Regions from separate parts of the Streptomyces sp. NPDC043896 genome, predicted to be linked through region 1. Evidence: riboswitches for the same ligand, from Rfam matches in the RefSeq annotation. Region 1 holds a riboswitch; the other holds the start of a gene.
What was found. Region 1 has a riboswitch for cyclic di-AMP ahead of AC069X_RS33315 (M23 family metallopeptidase). Riboswitches for the same ligand answer to the same signal wherever they lie in the genome.
Positions count from the first base shown of each region.

Region 2: linked by a shared signal. The riboswitch ahead of AC069X_RS07045 (M23 family metallopeptidase) and the one ahead of AC069X_RS33315 (M23 family metallopeptidase) in region 1 are both predicted to bind cyclic di-AMP.

Region 1 is NZ_JBWKEE010000031.1:45,169-48,802, reverse strand. Features, by position in the region: gene AC069X_RS33320 (tyrosine-protein phosphatase) at 1-465, opposite strand, end outside; cyclic di-AMP (ydaO/yuaA leader) riboswitch at 783-944, shown strand; gene AC069X_RS33315 (M23 family metallopeptidase) at 949-1,983, shown strand; gene AC069X_RS33310 (SGNH/GDSL hydrolase family protein) at 2,147-2,932, shown strand; gene AC069X_RS33305 (MBL fold metallo-hydrolase) at 3,222-3,634, shown strand, end outside.
Region 2 is NZ_JBWKEE010000004.1:123,434-127,067, forward strand. Features, by position in the region: gene AC069X_RS07035 (M16 family metallopeptidase) at 1-604, shown strand, start outside; gene AC069X_RS07040 (M16 family metallopeptidase) at 625-1,992, shown strand; cyclic di-AMP (ydaO/yuaA leader) riboswitch at 2,211-2,370, shown strand; gene AC069X_RS07045 (M23 family metallopeptidase) at 2,383-3,186, shown strand; gene AC069X_RS07050 (GntR family transcriptional regulator) at 3,410-3,634, shown strand, end outside.

The sequences.
Region 1 (3,634 bases):
CAGCGCGAGCGCGTGCAGGACGCGGCCGTGTTCGGCCGTGCGGGTGCGGATGATCGTGCGGTAGGAGTCGGTCATGCGGGCGGCGGCCCTGCCCTCGCCGAGGAGGCCGCGGAGCTGGTCGAGCTCGCCGTCGCGGACCATCTTCCAGAACTCCCGGCCGTCGGCGGGGTCCGTCAGCGGGATGTTCACGTTGCGCACGCCCGGCAGTTCGACGTCAGGTCCCTCCAGGGCCTGGTCGGCTCCGTTGCGGAAGTCGAAGACGGTGTGCAGCCCCAGCGAGGCGAGGAACTCTGCGTCGGTTTCGGTGGCATGTGCGAGATGTCCGCTTCGAAACAGTCGTCCCGGCCTGACCCTCCGTCCGTCCGTGGTCGGCAGCCCGCCCACGTCACGGAAGTTGCGCACTCCGGTCAGCTCCGCACCCGGGTCGGGGGCCGCCGGAAGGGGCTGGGGTATCTGCTGGGTCACGTGTACTCCTCCGCTTGGTCTGTGGTGTCCGAATTGGTCCGGTTGGGAACAACTTGCCATACGTGGAGGCGAGATCGGGCCGAGCGCCGTGAGCCAGATCATACGGTGACCGTGCGTGCCTGATCGCAAGAACCGAATTGCCTTGTGAGGGCGGTTGTTGATGGTGCGGAATGGACACAGGGTGACCGGAATTCCGTTGATCCCCCATATCTGCGATTCCGTCAGGGAATTCGCGGCTTGTTGCCCGGTGGCCGACTCGATTACCTTCGCGAGCGATCCGGGTGGACCGCCTAATCCTGCCGCCGCCCGGGAACCGCACCCGACCATCGCGCGCGGCAGGAGCGGGGGAACCAGGTAGTCCGCTGTTCCGGAGCACTTCCGGCGCAGCTCGGGGTGAAGCCGAACCGTGCACCGCACGTACGGCCGGACATCTCCAGTCCGAACCCGACAGCTCACCTCGCAGGCGCCGGAGAGGAATTCGCCATGCCCGGAAAGGGTAAGCACCGCCGTCCGAAGTCCCGTTCGATATCCCGCGGCTTCGCCGTCGCCGGGACCGGCGGGGCGGCCCTCGCGCTCCCGCTGATGGGAGCCGCCGGCGCCCAGGCCGCCCCCGCCGCCGCGCCCGCCACGTCGGCGCCCGCCACGTCGGCGCCCGCCACGTCGGCGCCCGCCACGCCGGCGTCCGTCGCGTCGGCTCCGGAGGCGGTCCCGGCCGCGGCCCCCGCCGCCGCGACCACCGTCTACACCGTCGTTGCGGGCGACCACCTCTCGAAGATCGCCGCCGAGCGCCACCTCGACGGCGGCTGGGAGCAGCTGTACGCCGACAACCGCGAGGCCGTCGGTGAGAACCCGTCCCTCATCCACCCGGGCCTCAAGCTGAACCTCGTCGGCGGCCAGGACGCGGCCCCCGCCCCGAAGGCACCTGCGGCCCCGGCCGAGGAGTCCTCCAGTGGTGCTCCGGCCGGCTCCGAGGGCCTGGGCGGCAAGGCGCAGGCGCCGAAGAGCTCGGGCAAGAGCACCGCCGGCAAGCCCGCCCGCACCTCCGGCGGCACGGCCGCGCAGGGCTCCGGCGCCGCGTCCAAGAGCGAGAAGGCCGCCGCTCCCGCGGCCGCCTCCGGCTTCACCGCCCCCGTCGCCGGCGGCGTCTCCACCCGGTACCGGGCCTCCGGCGCCATGTGGTCCTCCGGCTACCACACCGGCGTCGACTTCATCGCGAGCACCGGCACCACCGTCCGGGCCGTCGGCGCGGGCACCGTGGTTTCCGCAGGCTGGGGCGGCGCGTACGGCAACGAGGTCGTCATCCGGCACGCCGACGGCAAGTACTCCCAGTACGGCCACCTCTCCTCGCTGTCCGTCTCGGCGGGCCAGAGCGTCACCGGCGGCCAGACCATCGGACTCTCCGGCTCGACCGGCAACTCGACCGGTCCGCACCTCCACTTCGAGATCCGCACGGGCCAGTCCTACGGCTCGGACATCGACCCGCTCGCCTACCTCCGCTCCAAGGGCGTGAGCATCTGACGGCACCCGCCGTCGGCACCCTGACACGCGTGGGGCCGGGACCCGAGGGGGGTCCCGGCCCCACGTGTACTTATTCCTTATCCCCCGCGTGGTATAGATCACGGTCCGTCAACCCCTCATTACGTTGGCGTAGGTTGGTTGCCAAGGTGAAGGATGTCGTTCCGTGGCAGCGACGAAGACGACACTCAAGACCATCGGCTCGTACGCGGCGATCGGGGACAGCTTCACCGAAGGCGTCGGGGACCCGGGACCCGGGGACTCGTATCTCGGCTGGGCGGACCGGCTCGCCGTACTCCTGGCCGATCAGCGCGACGAACACGACTTCCGGTACGCGAATCTGGCCGTGCGGGGCAAGATCCTCGACCAGATCGTGGCCGACCAGGTCCCGAGAGCCAAGGAGCTCGCCCCCGACCTCGTCACCTTCTGCGCGGGGGGCAACGACATCATCCGCCCCGGCAGCGACCCGGACGACGTCGCGGAGCGGTTCGAGGCGGCCGTCGCCGACCTCACGAACTCCGTCGGCCTCGTGATGATCACCACCGGCTTCGACACCCGGGGCGTTCCGGTCCTCAAGCACCTGCGGGGCAAGATCGCGACGTACAACGTCCACGTCCGCGCCATCGCCGACCGCTACGGCTGCCCCGTGCTCGACCTCTGGTCCCTCAAGACCGTCCAGGACCGCCGCGCCTGGGACGACGACCGGCTGCACCTCTCGCCCGAGGGGCACACCCGCGTCGCGCTGCGCGCCGCGCAGGTCCTCGGGTACGAGGTCCCGGCCGACCCGGACCAGCCCTGGCCGCCCGTCCCGCCGCGCGGATCGGTGGACGTGACCCGGGACAACATCCAGTGGGCGCGCGAGCACCTGGTCCCCTGGATCGGCCGCCGGCTGCGCGGGGAGTCCTCGGGCGACCACGTCGAGGCCAAGCGCCCGGACCTGCTGCCGCTGTGAGCCGACGGGTGCCGGGCGCGGGGTGACCGTACGGGCTCGGGCACGGGCTCGGGGATGCGGGCCCCCGGGTACGGGCACGGGCTCGGGGATGGGGGCGCGGAACCCGGGCGCGGGGTGACGGGTACGGGGTGACGGGCGCGGGGTGACGGGGACGACACGGGGACGGACGGCGCGCGGCGGAATCCTCCGGGGCCGGTGCGCGTTGGGATGGTCGTGGACGTACACCCCGTCCCCGCCCGGCACCGTCACCACCCCGTCCCACACCGCCCCGCACTTCCCAGGAGGCGCCTTGACCGGCTCCCTTCCCCTGCGTCCCCGGCTGCGCGCCCTGCGGCCCGAAGCCTTCGGCGCGGACCCCACCGGCGCACGGCTGGAGCGGATCATGCGCTCGCCGAACTTCGCCGACGGCGTCTTCCAGAACCCGGTCGGGGCCCGGACCAGACCTTCCGGGTCGATGGCGGAATTCGCCAAGATCTACTTCCACAAGGAGCAGCGGGCCCGGCGCAACCCCGGCGCGCCGATCCCGGTCCACCCGACCACCCTCGCCGACCTGGCCAAGCCGCCGGCGAGCGGGCTGCGCCTGACCTGGATGGGCCACTCCAGCGTGCTCGCGGAGATCGACGGACGCCGGGTGCTCTTCGACCCGGTGTGGGGCGAGCGCTGCTCCCCCTTCCCCTTCGCCGGGCCCAAGCGGCTCCACCC
Region 2 (3,634 bases), on a different contig from region 1:
GGAGATCGTCGAGGAGGTCCCGGCCCGCGCGCTGATGGCCGCCTACCGCCTGCCGCACGACGGCACCCGCGAGTGCGACGCCGCCGACGTGGCGCTGACGGTGCTGGGCGGCGGCGAGTCCTCCCGCCTGCACAACCGCCTGGTACGCCGCGACCAGACGGCCGTCGCGGCCGGCTTCGGCATGCTGCGCCTGGCCGGAGCGCCCTCGCTGGGCTGGCTGGACGTCAAGACCTCCAGCGGCGTCGAGGTGCCCGCCATCGAGGCGGCCGTCGACGAGGAGCTCGCCCGGTTCGCCGCCGAGGGCCCCACCGCCGAGGAGATGGAGCGCGCGCAGGCGCAGCTGGAGCGCGAGTGGCTGGACCGGCTGAGCACGGTGGCCGGCCGCGCCGACGAACTGTGCCGCTACGCGGTGCTGTTCGGCGACCCCCAGCTCGCCCTGACCGCCGTCCAGCGGGTGCTGGACGTCACCGCCGAGGAGGTGCAGGCCGTGGCCGCGGCCCGGCTGCGCCCCGACAACCGCGCGGTGCTGGTCTACGAGCCGCTGGGCGGCGCCGAGGCCCACGAGACCGAGCAGCACGACGAGAACGAAGGGGCGGAGCAGTGAGCGACACCGCAGCCGTCACGATGACCTTCCACCCGCGGCCGGAGGCCGGCGAGGCGAAGCCGTGGGCCTTCCCGGCCCCCGAGCGCGCCACGCTCCCCAACGGCCTGACCCTGCTGCGCTGCCACCGCCCCGGCCAGCAGGTCGTGGCGGTCGAGGTCAACCTCGCCGCGCCGCTGGACGCCGAGCCCGAGGGCCTCGACGGCGTGGCCACGATCATGGCCCGCGCCCTGTCCGAGGGCACCGACAAGCACTCCGCCGAGGAGTTCGCCGCCGAGCTGGAGCGCTGCGGCGCCACGCTCGACGCCCACGCCGACCACCCCGGCCTGCGGGTCTCCCTGGAGGTCCCGGCCTCCCGGCTGCCCAAGGCCCTCGCGCTGCTCGCCGAGGCCCTGAGCGCGCCCGCCTTCGCCGACGGCGAGGTCGACCGGCTGGTGCGCAACCGGCTCGACGAGATCCCGCACGAGCTGGCCAACCCGCAGCGCCGCGCCGCCAAGGAGCTCTCCAAGGAGCTCTTCCCGGCGACGCTGCGCATGTCCCGCCCGCGCCAGGGCACCGAGGAGACGGTCGCGCGGATCGACTCCGGGGCCGTACGCGCCTTCTACGAGGCCCACGTGCGCCCCTCCACCGCCACCGCGGTGGTGGTCGGCGACCTGACCGGGATCGACCTGGACGCCCTCCTGGCGGACACCCTGGGCGCCTGGACCGGCGACACCGCCGCGCCCCGCCCCGTCCAGCCGGTGACGGCCGACGACACGGGCCGCGTGGTCATCGTGGACCGGCCGGGCGCCGTCCAGACGCAGCTGCTGATCGGCCGGATCGGGCCGGACCGGCACGACATCGTCTGGGCCCCGCAGGTGCTCGGCACCTACTGCCTCGGCGGCACCCTCACCTCCCGCCTGGACAAGGTGCTGCGCGAGGAGAAGGGCTACACCTACGGCGTGCGGGCCTTCGGCCAGGTGCTGCGTTCCACCGCCGACGGCAAGGGCGCCTCGATGCTCGCCATCAGCGGCTCCGTGGACACCCCCAACACCGGTCCGGCGCTGGAGGACCTGTGGAAGGTGCTGCGCACCCTCGCGGAGGGCGGACTCACCGACGCCGAGCGGGATGTGGCGGTGCAGAACCTGGTGGGCGTGGCCCCCCTGAAGTTCGAGACGGCCGCCTCCGTCGCGGGCACGCTCGCCGACCAGGTGGAGCAGGAGCTGCCGGACGACTACCAGGCGCGGCTGTACGCGCGGCTCGCCGAAACCGGTACGGCGGAGGCCACTTCGGCCGTGGTGAACGCCTTCCCGGTGGACCGTCTGGTCACCATCCTGGTGGGCGACGCGGCGCAGATCGAGGAGCCGGTCCTGGCGCTCGGGATCGGTGAGGTCACCGTCGTCTCCAACTGAGCGGCGCGAGACCCGAGACGGGCCGGAAACCGGCCCGTTTCCAGGGGGCTCCGGTGGAACATCCACCGGAGCCCCCTTTGTCCGTTTTGGTGGCGTGGTTGCAGGTATGCGGTGTGGCGTACGCAACAAAAGCGCTCGTCTGTTTGGCGATTGACTGATGATCCGCCTAGCGTCGGCCGTGCTGTTCGTCAGTTTGTACCCGCCGCAACCGCGGCACCGGACAGCGATCGCCGAGTCCCCGTCAGGCGCGAGCCTGGGGAGCCGGGGACCCACATGAGTCCCTGGGGTGAATCGGACCCTCTCGCAAGAGGAGGCCCGTAGGAGACCTTCCTGCTCCGAACCCGTCAGCTAACCCGGTAGGCGAGAGGGAAGGAAAGGATCACCCCCTTCATGGCGTTTGGCAGTCGTGCCGCCGGTTCTGGTAAGCACCGTGGTTCCAGCCGTCTGAGCCGCAAGACCGCCGGCTACGCCGGCATCGCCGCCCTCGCCACCACGGGCGTGGTCGGCACCCTGGCCGCTCCGGCCTTCGCGGCGGACAACAGCAGCGCCCCGTCCATGGAGGACACCGGTCAGAACGCGATCGTCGTCGCCGACGGTCTGCAGGACGACATCGAGGTCCAGGCCGCCACGCAGCAGAGCGCCGCCGAGGCCGCCGCCGCGCAGGCGCAGGCCGAGGCCGAGGCGAAGCAGCGGGCCGCCGAGGCCAAGCGCGTCGCCGAGGCCCAGGAGAAGGCCGAGCGCGAGGCCGCCGAGAAGGCCGCCAAGGAAGAGGCCCGCAAGCGCCTCAACACCTTCGTCTCCCCCATCGAGGGCTCGTACGTCAGCACCTCGTACGGCGCGGGCGGCGGCATGTGGTCCTCCGGCAGCCACACGGGCATCGACTTCCACGCCGACTCCGGCACCTCCGTGCGCGCGGTGGGCGCGGGTACCGTCGTCGAGGCCGGCTGGGGCGGCGCCTACGGCAACAACGTGGTGATCCGCCACAACGACGGCACGTACACCCAGTACGGCCACCTGAACTCGCTGAGCGTCTCCGCCGGCCAGACCGTCGCCCCGGGCCAGCAGATCGGCCTGTCGGGCTCCACCGGCAACTCCAGCGGCCCGCACCTGCACTTCGAGGCCCGTACCGGCGCCACGTACGGCACGGACATCAACCCGCTGGCCTACCTGCGCAGCCACGGCGTGGGCATCTGACCCGCAGCACGCGCTTCACCGAAGAAGGCCCCGGCTCACCGAGCCGGGGCCTTCTCCGTCGTTCCGGCACTCCGCTCGCCGCGTCCGCCGCCTCTCTCCGGCCACGGGCCGTGGCGCCGTCGGCCGTTTCCGATTTCCGGGCTTCTCCGGGGATTGTCGTGTGTTGCAATAGAGTCGCAGTGCGGCCACGATAAACCGAATCGAAACCAGCGGAGGTCCGGCCTTGCGTATTCCGGCGCATTCGGTGTGCACAGCGATCCGCGACGACATCGTCTCCGGATTCTTCGGGCCGGGCAGCCGGCTGACCGAGGAGGTGCTCGCCCGCCGCTACGGGGTCTCGCGCGTCCCCGTCCGCGAGGCGCTGAGGACGCTGGAGTCCGAGGGGTTCGTCACCACGCGGCGGCACGCGGGCGCCTGCGTGGCCGAGCCGACCCGGCAGGAGGCCGCC